DNA from 3 places in the Natronocella acetinitrilica genome. Region 1 is predicted to be linked to each of the others. Evidence: predicted binding sites of a transcription regulator. Region 1 holds the regulator's gene; each other region holds the start of a gene.
What was found. The regulator FNR, encoded in region 1, switches genes on or off when oxygen is low (the NO sensors DNR and NnrR bind a similar motif). The targets are predictions, from matches to a motif close to TTGATNTANATCAA.
Positions count from the first base shown of each region.

Region 2: the regulator FNR is predicted to act here: its motif matches at 2,158-2,171, upstream of J2T57_RS14195 (DUF6455 family protein).
Region 3: the regulator FNR is predicted to act here: its motif matches at 2,387-2,400, upstream of J2T57_RS03105 (HAMP domain-containing protein).

Region 1 is NZ_JALJXV010000004.1:342,024-346,183, reverse strand. Features, by position in the region: gene purN (phosphoribosylglycinamide formyltransferase) at 1-286, shown strand, start outside; gene J2T57_RS10395 (SirB2 family protein) at 326-703, shown strand; gene J2T57_RS10390 (carboxymuconolactone decarboxylase family protein) at 732-1,088, opposite strand; gene mobB (molybdopterin-guanine dinucleotide biosynthesis protein B) at 1,226-1,780, shown strand; gene fnr (fumarate/nitrate reduction transcriptional regulator Fnr) at 1,942-2,712, shown strand; gene hemN (oxygen-independent coproporphyrinogen III oxidase) at 2,778-4,160, opposite strand, start outside.
Region 2 is NZ_JALJXV010000007.1:25,474-29,633, forward strand. Features, by position in the region: gene J2T57_RS14185 (alpha/beta fold hydrolase) at 1-747, opposite strand, end outside; gene panB (3-methyl-2-oxobutanoate hydroxymethyltransferase) at 884-1,756, shown strand; gene J2T57_RS14195 (DUF6455 family protein) at 1,766-2,092, opposite strand; gene J2T57_RS14200 (phytanoyl-CoA dioxygenase family protein) at 2,244-3,146, shown strand; gene J2T57_RS14205 (cupin domain-containing protein) at 3,201-3,518, shown strand; gene J2T57_RS14210 (GntR family transcriptional regulator) at 3,531-4,160, opposite strand, start outside.
Region 3 is NZ_JALJXV010000001.1:655,069-659,228, forward strand. Features, by position in the region: gene narL (two-component system response regulator NarL) at 1-431, opposite strand, end outside; gene J2T57_RS03105 (HAMP domain-containing protein) at 428-2,260, opposite strand; gene J2T57_RS03110 (MFS transporter) at 2,455-3,729, shown strand; gene J2T57_RS03115 (NarK family nitrate/nitrite MFS transporter) at 3,754-4,160, shown strand, end outside.

The DNA of each region.
Region 1 (4,160 bases):
TGTGCTAGCCGCCGGAGATAGCGAGCACGGCTGCAGCGTGCACTTCGTGACGCCTGACCTGGACGCCGGCCCCCTGGTGATGCAGGCTCGCATACCCGTGTTGCCCGATGACACGGAACACAGCCTGGCAGCACGGGTTCAGCGCGAGGAACACCGGATCTATCCGCGCGTGATTCGCTGGTTTCTGCAAGGGAGATTGACGCTGACCCAGGGCGTGCCACGGTTCGACGGACGGCCGCTTAAGGAGCCGGTGACCGTTCGGCCTGACGCCCCGCTGCCCGCCTGAAGCCAACAATTCGTCATTTGAGGACCGAACCCCAAGGCCATGGATTACATCGTCGTCAAACACCTGCACTCCACGATGGCGCTGCTCACTATCTCGCTGTTCCTGCTACGGGGCGTCTGGATGATCGCCTGGCCAGGCATGCTGCAGCGACGCTGGGTGCGGATTGTCCCCCACGTCATTGACACCGTGCTGCTGGCGTCGGCGATAACCATGCTGGTGATGATCAGCCTTAACCCCCTCACGCAGGGCTGGCTGATGGTCAAGATTCTGGGCCTGGTCGCCTATATCGTGCTGGGGACCATCGCGTTGCGGAGAGGCCGCACCAAACCTGCAAGAATTGCGGCCTTCGTCGGTGCCCTACTGGTTTTCTTCTATATCTATGCCGTTGCCTTCAGCAAGCAACCATGGCCGTTCTGAGGCCCTTCGCCAGCGGATGCGGGGCAAGCTAGGCGTCGTCCTCATCAAGATCATCGTCCTCGTCGAGTTCTTCCTCGTCGAGTACATCATCGATCCAGGTAAGCGCAGCCACCGCTCTGGGAAAACCGAGGGTGGGCACGGCCAGCATGGCGATGTGGCGGAGTTCGTCAACGGATATATCATCGTCAAGCGCGCGTCGCACATGGGAATGGGTCGCACCTTCGCTGCCAACCGCCATGGAAAAGGCGAGTTTCACCAGACGCCGCTCGCGGTCGTCAAGCGGTCCGCCCTCCGCACAGGCGGCACCAAGGCGGCAGTAGGCTTCCCAGATTTCCGGAAAATCTTCCGCGACTTCCGCGGCACCGGAAGGCAGTTCATCAGCCATCGCCAGCTCCCCTTGTGATGGTTCATTCCATGGGCGGATTGCCCACGGGCAAGATAGCAGATCCGCGCAGAGTCTGAAGAGGAATCGCCCGAATGTCCCCACCGATAAGTCAGTGCGAGGTCAAGGCCTGGAGACAACTGCAGCCTGAGGGCATCGAAGTTCCCGTACTGGGCTTCGCTGGCTGGAGCGGTGCCGGCAAGACAACCTTGCTTGCGCAGGTCATACCGCAGTTGCGGCAAGCCCGTGTGCGCATTGCGCTGGTGAAGCATGCTCATCATCGGTTCGATGTCGACCACCCAGGCAAGGATAGTCACCGATTGCGCAGCGCCGGAGCCGACCAGGTTCTGCTGACCGGGGCACGACGCTATGCATTGATGGTCGAGCGCACTGTCGAGAAGGATCCGGTGCTGGAGGAGGAACTGCCAAGGATCGATTGCAGCGCCTGCGATGTGATACTGGTCGAAGGGTTTCGCGACGCACGGATAGCAAAGATTGAAGTCCATCGTCCCGCCCTGGGTCGGCCGACTCTGCATCAACAGGATCCCTGCATCATTGCCGTGGCGACGGACGCGCTTGCGGAGCTTGATACACAACTCCCCCGGCTCGCCCTGAACAATCCGCAAGAGGTTGCCTCTTTCATACTGGGTTTGCTGAACATTCCGCATCGGGAAAACTCGATGGACGCAAAATGATGCATTTGAATTAGCAACCTTTTGCATCCATCATTTACAGGCGACAAGATCAACCGGCTGATTCCGGCTTATTGTCAACCGGCCTGACTTTACATCCGCTGCGCTGCGTTATACTGCTGGGAGTGTTGGAATTTTTCCGGCAACGCGGTAAGGATACTGAAATGGGAATCATGAAGCCCGTCGCAGACAATGGAGTACGGTTGCGGGCGATTCGGGAAGCGTGCAGTTCCTGCAGCCTCAGTGACCTCTGCCTTCCCGTGGCCCTCGAAGGTTCCGACGTGGATGCGCTGGACAGGATCGTCCAGCGGCGTCGGCCGTTAAACAGAGGGGATCAGCTGTATCGGGCCGGAAACACCTTCGGCTCGATTTATGCGGTGCGCACCGGATCCCTCAAGAGCAGCACTCTGTCCGAGGACGGCGAGGAACAGATCACGGCATTTCACCTGCCGGGCGAGCTGTTGGGCCTCGACGCCATCAGTTTCGACCACCACCCGTCCACTGCCGAAGCCCTGGAGACCACCAGCCTCTGCGAAATCCCCTTCACCGAGCTGGAGCTCCTGTCGGCGAAGATTCCCGGGCTGCAACACCAGCTCCTGCGCATCATGAGCCGCGAAATCTTCGATGAGCAGGAGATGCTCCTGGCCCTGGCAAGGCGCACGGCCGAGCAACGGCTGGCCATTCTGCTGCTGAGCCTGGGGGATCGTTTCGGTCGGCGCGGGCTCTCGCCTACGCGCTATCGCCTGCCCATGTCACGCCATGACCTGAGCAACTATCTGGGGCTGGCGCCGGAGACCATGAGCCGTCTTTTCAAACGCTTTGTGGATCAGGGCTGGATCTGCGCCTCGGGACGGGAAGTACACCTGACCGACGTACCGGCACTTCGGGAAATGACGGGTAATCCCAACGTGCGCCGACAAAGCGAGGGCGCGTAAATCGCCTCGGGCATGACAAGCGCCGCGACGCAATGGCAGCCCGGGACTTTCAGCCCGGGTTTCGGTCAGACGGTCCGTGAATACTGCACGATCGGTGTCGCCGTCCGCAGGTAGCGATCGAACACCATGGCGACGTTGCGAAGCAACAGACGACCTCGCGGTTGTATGCGAAGGCGTCCCGGCTCGCGTGTCACCAGACCGTCGGACTCCATCTCATCCAGGGACACGAGTTCCGGCGCGAAGTAGTCCTGGAAGGCGATATTGTAGTCGTCCTCGAAGCTTGCGTAGTCCACTTCCCAGCGACACATCACCGCCTCGATGACCGCGCGGCGGAGTCGATCGTCGAAATCCAGCAACACACCGCGCTCCAACGGCAGTCGACCCGCGTCGAGTTCAGCGTAGTAGCGGTTGAGATGCTTGACGTTCTGGCTGTAGCTGTCGGCCACCTTGCCGATGGCGGTCACGCCGATCCCGATCAGGTCACAATCAGCATGGGTCGAGTAGCCCTGGAAATTGCGCTGCAACGTGCCTGCATCCATGGCCCTCGAGAGTTCGTTGTCCGGAAGCGCGAAATGGTCCATGCCAATCGTGCGGTAACCCGCCGCATTGAGACGGTTGATGCTGTGGCCGAGTATGGACAACTTCTCCCCCGCAGGCGGCAGGTCCTCGGTGCGTATCAGGCGCTGGGCGCGTACTCGCTCCGGCAGATGGGCATAGCTGTAGATGGAGAGGCGGTCGGGACGAATATCGAGGACGCGATCAAGCGTCGCGTCGAAGCTCTTGACCGTTTGTAGCGGCAGCCCATAGATCAGATCGAGGCTGATGGAGTGCACCCCGTTGGTGCGGGCCTGCTCGATAACTCGACGAGTCTCCTCCTCGCTCTGCAGGCGATTGACCGCCGCCTGGACGCGTGGGTCGAAATCCTGCACGCCGAGGCTGATGCGATTGAAGCCCAGCTCAGCGAGCACTTCCATCGTGTCCTCGTCGACGGCCCGCGGATCAATCTCGATGGAGAACTCCCGCTCCTTGCCTGCGGCCAACCGGAAATGATGGGCGATACTCTGCATCAGCCGCCAGAGCTGCCGCGCACTGAGGTACGTGGGTGTGCCTCCACCAAGATGCAACTGCTGGACCGTGCGATCGCCATCGAACAGCGCCGCTTGCAGGGCCAGCTCGCGCTCGATGTAATCCAAGTAGACATCCGCCTTGCCGCGATGACGGGTGACGATCTTGTTGCACGCGCAGTAGTAGCAGAGTGACTCGCAGAAAGGCACATGCACATAAAGTGACAGCGGGCGCGGCAGCGGCACGGCGTTGCTCTCAAGCGCCGCGGCCGCGTACTGGACCGCGTCGAATCCATGATGGAACTGCGGCGCAGTGGGATAGGAGGTATAACGCGGCCCGGGCCGGTCATACTTCTGCTGGAGAGCGCGATCGAACGGAACCAC
Region 2 (4,160 bases), on a different contig from region 1:
AATCAGCTTCAGAGATTCCGCCGGTTCACCTCCCCGGCCGTGAGATTCAGCCTTTTCCCCTCCAAGGGCCAGAACAGGCATTTTCAACCTTAGCCCGGAATCCAGAAGCGCCTTGTTGGCGGCCACGTTGCGGGGAATGTTCCGATAGTAGGAGAAACCGGCGCGAAGCGCGCCCGGTTGGCTGTAGGCGCGCACGTACTCATCAATATCTTCGTGACTGATGGCGTCCTGCCTGAAGGAGAACGCCCTGAGAAACCAGGACAGGTAGACCCGCTCCCGGCCTTGGATCAGAGCTTCCGGCAAGTCCGGTGTCATGTGGAAAGCATGATGCCAACGCTTGCCTCCCTGGGAGATATCCGGCCCGATTCCCGGCAGTGTCACATCCAGGATGGTGAGGGTTTTGATGGCCGGCTGGTGGGCGGCGGCAAGGGCAAATGCCACTGGTCCACCCCAGTCATGGCCCACAAGATGCCATTCCGCTAGCCCAAGATGCTCGTGCAGCAATTCCCATAGGTCTGCCGCGACGCTCGCCGCGTCGTATCCCTCAAGCGGTCGGGAACTGTCGCCGAGGCCGCGCAGGTCCGGGGCGATTACACGGTAATCGTTTGCCAGCAACGGCATGACATGGCGCCATGCATGGTGAGTCTGGGGCCAGCCATGAAGCAGTACCACGGGTGTGCCCTCTCCAGCGGTTGCATAGTGGATAATCGCGGAAGACAGGCGGGCGAACTGACGTTGGATTTCCATAAGGGCCTCATCATGGGCTGGGGATTTCAGGTCCGTAAAAGGTGGCGCGTTCGCCCCACTCGGCCGTTTCGTTGTGCTTTCCTATAATTGGGCACCGTCAACCCACAGTTGGCAACCCACCGAGGAGTTATTCGTCATGTCTGATAACGACAAGCGCAAAAAGCGCACGATTACCGAAATTCTTGCTTCCAAGCAGTCCGGAGAAAAGATGGTTTACACGTCGGTGCCTGACTACACCTCTGCCAAGTGGGCGGAAATGGCGGGTGTGGATGTGTGCGTCGTGGGCGACAGCCTCGCCATGGTCGCACATGGGCACCCGTCGACAATCCCGGCGACCATGGACATGATGGTCATGCATGCCCTGGCAGTCCGCCGTGGAGCACCCGATACATTTGTGCTGGGCTGCATGCCCTACCAGTCCTACAACACGGTTGATCGGGCGCTGGTCAATGCGACCCGACTCATGCAGGAAGCCGGTTGCGACGCCGTGAAGCCGCAGGGCGGAAAGAGTCAGGCGCACATTCTTCGTGCCCTGGTGGATTCCGGGATTCCCACCGCATCACACATCGGACTTACACCACATACCATAGCCATGTTCGGGGGGTTCAAGGTTCAGGGCCGGACTGCCGAGACCGCCATGAAAATCCTTGAGGATGCGTTCGCGATACAGGATGCCGGGTGCTTCATGCTCGAGTTCGAGGCGGTCCCGGCACCGATTGCCCGAGCCATTTCCGAGCAGCTAGAGATCCCGACAATCGGCATAGGCGCGGGTGTCGGCACCGATGGCCAGATTCTCCTTTCCTACGATCTGCTTGGTGTCTTCACGGACTTCAAACCGAAGTTTACCAAGCGCTTCGCTAACCTGACCGAGGTGGCAGTCAAGGGGCTTACGCAATATGTGGACGAGGTGAAAGCCGGTACCTTTCCCGATGACGAGCACAGCTACGGCGTCAACGAGAGCGAATATGAGAAGTTCCTCGGCCTTCTCGAGAAGCGCCGCCAGCATTAGCCCTACTCGTCACGCCACCCTAAGCCGATCGAGGAAGTCGGCGTTCGGGCAGTAATCCGGGCAGCGGGCGGTGCGGTTATCCCGGATCCAGGTGCGACAACCACTGGCGTGGGGACAGGCACGGCAGCGTTCGATCGCTGTTCGTGCCTCGACAAGAATCCCTGGGCGCCCGAGTACCTGCGGTTGCGGCGACTGACGAGCCACCAATTGCGCCAGTAGCCCAGGGGGCTGGTCGATATCCACCTTCCGAACACGTTGCCACGCGAGGTGCAACGCTACCGCGACCATGGCCGATAGAAGGACGATTGCGGTCACTGTCATGAGCATGTTCATCATTTCGATTGCCCCTATCTGACAACTAAGCGACAGCTGATATACTAGATGGGTGTGGCGGGACCGAATTGACCTGTATCAATCTCCCTGTCGGCCCACACAGCGACGCGCGAACAACAACGATACGTTTAACCATCAATGCGAGGAGGCAGTCATGACGCCTGAACAGGTACTCAGTCACGCACCCCGAGTGCTCACCCAGCAGCAGCGCGAGTCCTATTTCGAGAAAGGTTATGTTCTGTTGGAAGGGATCATTTCACCGGACTGGGTCGAGGCGCTACAGAAGGTCACCGAGGAAGTGCTGGAGCACAGCCGGTCGATAACCAAGTCGGACGCGGTTTGGGACCTGGAGCCGGATCACAGCAAAGACAATCCGCGACTCCGCCGGCTTAGCTCTCCGGTTGATCACTATTCGGTGTACTGGAAGTTCATGTTCGAGTCCCTGCTGGGGGATATCGCGGCCGACCTGGTCGGGCCGGACGTGAAGTACCATCACTCGAAGCTGAACTTCAAGGCACCCAAGGGCGGCGCTGATATCAAGTGGCACCAGGATATCCAGTTCTGGCCGCACACTAATTACTCACCATTGACCCTTGGAACCTACCTTTATGACTGCGGTATGGAACAGGGGCCTCTGGCGGTCATCCCAGGTAGCCATGACCTTCCCTTGTTCGACCTCTACAACGAACAGGGCGAATGGACTGGTCACCTCCGGGATGAGGATGTGGCGACCCTGGCGCTTGATACGGCGGAGTATCTCTGCGGTCCGGCGGGCTCGGTCACAGTGCACAACTGCCGCACGATCCATGGTTCACCGGTCAATAGCAGTGGGGTTGCGCGTCCCTTGCTGCTCTCGACGATGACCGCGGCGGACGCATTTCCCTACACCCACAATCCCATCCAGTCGCCCAATGATGGCGCCTTGGTGCGAGGCGAGGCTGCGCGGTGGTCCCACCACGATCCCCGACCCTGCCAGTTGCCGCCGGACTGGTCGGGTGGTTATACGTCGATCTTCGATTATCAGCAGCGTAGCCAGAAACATGGGGCTACCGGTTGAGCGACGAATCGGGATAGAGCCGACGATATTCTTGGATCAGTGGGAGGCATGATCGTGCTTGTCAAAACCGCGTTGGAACGAGAGTGGAACGACACCGGGCATCCTGGCGTCGAGCGGAGCCTTTTTCGCAACAACCCCGAAGGTGGTCGATCCTCCGTGGTGCGCCTTGCGGCGAACTCCCGCGTTCCCCGCCATCGGCATGAGGGCAGCGAAGAAGTGCTCGTGCTTCTCGGTCAGGTGGAAATAGGTGGCGCCCGGCTGAACGAAGGCGATTATCTCTACACCGAGGTGGGCGAGGAACACGACGTGGTCGCCGTCACCGACGCGATAATCTTCGTCTCCTCAACGAAGGCGACGCCCATGGTGGAGTAGTCGTCCCGGACCCTAAACCGTGTCCAGGGTCGCTCGTGTGAACGTCTCCACGTTCTCTATCAAGCGATCAAGCCATTCCCTGGCTTCGCGCTCCTGTCGCCTGGCTATTGCTTCCGCTATGCCAGCATGCAGCCGGGCTATCTCCGCCAAGCTGGTGGTGCTTTGATGGTGGGCAAAGAAGAACCGTCGCGAGAGACCCTGCACGAGTCGCATCATGGCGCTGGCGTATCGGTTTCTGGCTGCTATGAGGATTCGCTCATTGAATTCCTTGTCCAGCTTGAGAAAGCCTTCGCCATCATGCATCGCGGCAGCTTCAAGCATCAGGTCGGCCAGTTCGAGGAAACGACTGCGTTCCCCTGCCTTGCAGCGGCGCGCAGCCGCCCCGACAACATAGCGCTCGATCTCCCGGCGTGCTTCCAGTAGCTCCAGTTGCCGCAGGACGTCGATCTCGGAAATCATGATCCCGCGCTTGGGCAGAATGACCATCAGGCCCTCGCGCGATAGTTGCTTGATGGCGTCTCGAACTGGTGTGCGGCCGAGCCCGAGATGGTCCGACAGCATTTTTTCCGAGACCAGCTGTCCTGGGGGCAGTTGCAGCGTAACGATCTGCTCCTCCAGCATTGCGTAGGCGCGCTCGCCTTT
Region 3 (4,160 bases), on a different contig from region 1:
GGGGGCTGCAGTGCCTGGGCGAGGGCGCCGGCCAGCCGTTCGCTCACCACCATGCCGCCGGCCGCCACCTGGCGCAGGCGCTCCAGCAATTGTTCCGGCTCCATGTCCTTGAGCAGGTAGCCGTCGGCGCCGGCCCGCAGCGCCGCCACCACATCGGCCGATCGGTCGGAGACGGTCAGCATCACCACCCGTGCATTGACGCCCGCCTCGCGCAGCGCCGCCAGCGTAGCCACCCCGCCCAGCCCGCGCATGTCCAGGTCCAGCAGGATGAGATCCGGGCGCGTCTCCCGGGCCAGGGGTAGCGCATCCTCGCCACTGCTGGCCTCGCCCACGTGCTCGAAGTCGGCTTCCAGTTCCAGCAATTGCTCCACACCACGGCGGAGCAGGGGGTGGTCATCCACCACGAGCACCCGGATCGGTGTCCTTGTCATGCGTTGGTCCCGGTGCGTGCTTCCGTATCCGTGTCCAGCGGGCACTGCAGCCGAACGCGGGTTCCGCCACCAGGGCGGGTCTCGACGCTGCACAGCCCGCCGAGATGGCGTGCCCGTTCCTGCATGATGCGGGTGCCGAAGTGATGAACGCGCTCGTAGTGCTCCGGTATGCCACAGCCGTCGTCGTCGATGAGCAGTTCGATACCACGCTCCTGGCTGAGCGTCAGGGTGACGGCGGCCTCGCGGGCATTGGCATGGTGCAGCACATTGGTCAGTGCCTCCCGGGCGACGTGAATCAGGTGCACCTCGGCGTTGGCATCGAGGCGGTGACCATTCATGCGGATGTCCAGCCCGACGGGGATGCCGCCCTGTCGTGCGAATTCCCGCACGGTTGCCTTTAGCGCCGTCTCCAGGTCCGGTTCATCCACCGACAGGCGGAAGTTGGCGATGAGATCGCGCAGGTGGCGATAGGCTGCGTTAAGTCCATGGCGCAGCTCGGCGAGCACCGCCGGAATCCGGTCATGCTCCTGTCGCTGTTCCAGGGTCTGCAGCCGGGAGAGCTGAATCTTGAGGTAGGACAGGGACTGGGCCAGGGAGTCATGCAACTCCCGGGCGATGATGGCGCGCTCTTCCAGCAGTGACAGTCGCCGCTGCTCCCGTGACTGCCGCCCCCGGGCAAGCCCGGTGGCAATCTGGTCGGCCACGGCCTCGAGCAGTCGCAGCTTCCACGGCTCAGGGATGTCGCCGGGGCCATGCTGCACGAACAGCGCGCCGAGCCGAGTTTCGCCGTCCAGCAGGGGAACGTGAATCTCGCCGGGCTCACTGCCCTTGCCAGGTCGTCCGGGCCTGTGGCTGGGCATGGCGCTTGCGTCCCGCTCGCCACTGTCACTGCAAATCCACTGGTCGCCGCTCTGCCCCTCGCCGTTCAGGCAGAGCCACACCGTGCCGGTGCCGACGACCTCCGCCAGGCGCGTGATCGTGCGTTGCAGGTTACGGGCTTCCGGCCCGTCGGGCGTCATGCTGCGGGCCAGTTCGTAGAGCAGCTTCAGCGCCTCGTTGCTGCGCCGCAGGTGTTGCGTCTTGACGCGGACGTCCCGCTCAAGCTGGCCGTGCATGCCCTCCAGGCTTTCCGCCATGGTGTTAAAGGCACGCCCCATGGCGCCCAGTTCGTCTTCGCCGGTGTGGGTGACCCGCACGGACATATCCCCCCGGCGGACCCGCACGGCGGCCCGTTTCAGTTCGCGCAGGGGGCCGACGAGCCCGGTATTCAGGCTGTACATGGTGGCAAAGACCAGGGCAATGGTGAGAAAGATTGCGATGCCCTGGATCAGGCGCAGCAGTTCAATACGGGTCTCCGCGTGTTGCTGCAGAGTCGCTACCAGCGTATTCAGCTCTGCCACGAAGGCGTCTGCCGCGGTTGCCGCGTTCGCCTCGTCGTTTTTCAGGGCTGGTTGCAGCTGGTTCGTCCACAGCCCGGTGATCTCACCATGCTTCCGCGCCAGCGCCGAATCGCTGTCGACAAGCTCGGCCTGCAGGGCCGGTGACTTGAGATTGCGTTCGAAGTGGTTCATGGCCTCTTGCAGCCCCTGCTGTTCATCACCCTGACGAGCCAGGTTCAGCATTCGGTAAGTCTGCATGCGCAGCGAACCGGCCTGGTTGATGGCGGCGGCATCATCCCTGGCGGTGTCGGCAATCATGATGGAGGCGATCATGGTGAACAGCGCCAGCCCGGCGATGGCGCCCAGCGATAGCCCCACCCGCAGGACCAGCGGCAGCGCCCGCATACCCCGTGCTTCGTGACTACCCCCAAAGATTCGGCTTCGTCTCATCCAGCCCTTCATCCACTCCGCAATCCATGCCTAAGTCATTCAATTTCAATGTTTAATGCCGCTCTCATCCAATACCTACTTGGAGGTAGGGCCCTGATCAGAATGAGTTTTCCCCAGTCAAGGGCATTGATCCGGATCAAGTCTGCGGTGATCGGCTGGACCTAGCGTCGGCGCTATCACAGTAGGAGACCGCCATGGTTTCGGATCGCCGCAAGCAACTGTCCGTGCTCACCGCCAACACCGGCGCCTTTACCATCTGTTTCGCGATCTGGGTGGTTTTCGGTGTCATCGGTAACCCCATCGCCGACGAAATGGGTCTGAATGAGACCCAGTTCGGCATTCTTACGGCCATCCCCATACTCACCGGCTCACTGATCCGGCTGCCGCTGGGCATGCTGGCGGATCGCATCGGCGGGCGGCCGGTGTTCGCCGCCACCATGCTGGCCACCGTCATTCCCATGTACCTGCTCCAGTTTGCAACGGCCTACTGGCAGTTGCTCGTGCTCGGCGCCCTCATCGGCGTCGCTGGTGGTTCCTTCTCGGTGGGTATCGCCTACACGGCGCGCTTCTTTCCCCGGGAGCAGCAGGGTTTCGCCATGGGGATCTTCGGCGCTGGCAACGCCGGGGCGGCGCTGACCAAGTACGTGGCGCCGACCATCGTGGTGATCTGGGGCTGGCAGGCGGTGCCGAGCGTCTACGCGCTGGCCATGCTGGTCACGGTGGTGCTGTTCTGGATCTTCACCTACCCGGAGCCGGAGCGCGCCCAGGTGGGTCAGGCCACCTTCGGCGAACAGCTCTCGCTGCTGCGCGACCCCAAGGTGTGGAAGTACTGCCAGTACTACTCGGTGGTGTTCGGTGGCTACGTCGCACTGTCCCTGTACCTGACCCGCTACTACATCATGGAATACGGCATCGGCCTGCAGCTTGCCGCCCTGATCGCCACCATCTTCGTGCTGCCCTCGGGTGTGGTCCGCGCGTTCGGTGGCTGGCTGTCCGACCGCTTCGGCGCCCACACCGTGACCTGGTGGTGCATGTGGTCGAGCTTCGTCTGCCTGTTCGTCATGTCGTATCCGTACACCGAGTACGCGGTGTATCAGCGCGACGGCACGGCGGTGACCTTCTCCTTCGGCGTCAACGTCTGGCTGTTCACGGCGCTGCTGTTCGTCGTCGGCATTGCCTGGGGTGTCGGCAAGGCCTCGGTGTTCAAGTACATCTCCGACGACTACGACCGCAACATCGGCGTGGTCTCGGGCATCGTCGGTCTGGCCGGCGGGCTCGGCGGCTTCCTGCTGCCCATCATGTTCGGCGCCCTGGTGGACGTCACCGGGGTCTCCAGCACCGTCTTCATGCTGCTGTTCGGCGTCACCGGCGTGTCTCTGATCTGGATGTGGTGGACCGAGCGCCGCGCCATCGTGATTCAGCGCGCGCAACTGGGCGATGCCGACTACCTCGCCGACCGGACTCTCTAGGCCTCAAACCCGCGGGTGATGACCATGGCAAGCACTTCGACCACTGCCAAACAGACCGGACCGGGACGCGTCATCGACGACTGGAGCCCGGAGGACAAGACTTTCTGGCAGGAGACCGGCAAGCGGGTGGCCAACCGCAACCTGTGGATCTCCATCCCCTGCCTGCTGCTGGCCTTCGCCGTGTGGATGGTGTGGTCGGTGGTGGTGGTGAACCTGCCCCGGGTGGGCTTCGAGTACACCACCAACCAGTTGTTCTGGCTGGCCTCGCTGCCGGGGCTCTCCGGCGCCACGCTGCGGATTTTCTACTCCTTCATGGTGCCGATTTTCGGCGGTCGCCGCTGGACCGCCATCAGCACCGCCTCGCTGCTGCTCCCGGCGCTGGGCATCGGCTTTGCCACCCAGAATCCGGACACCCCCTTCTGGGTCATGGC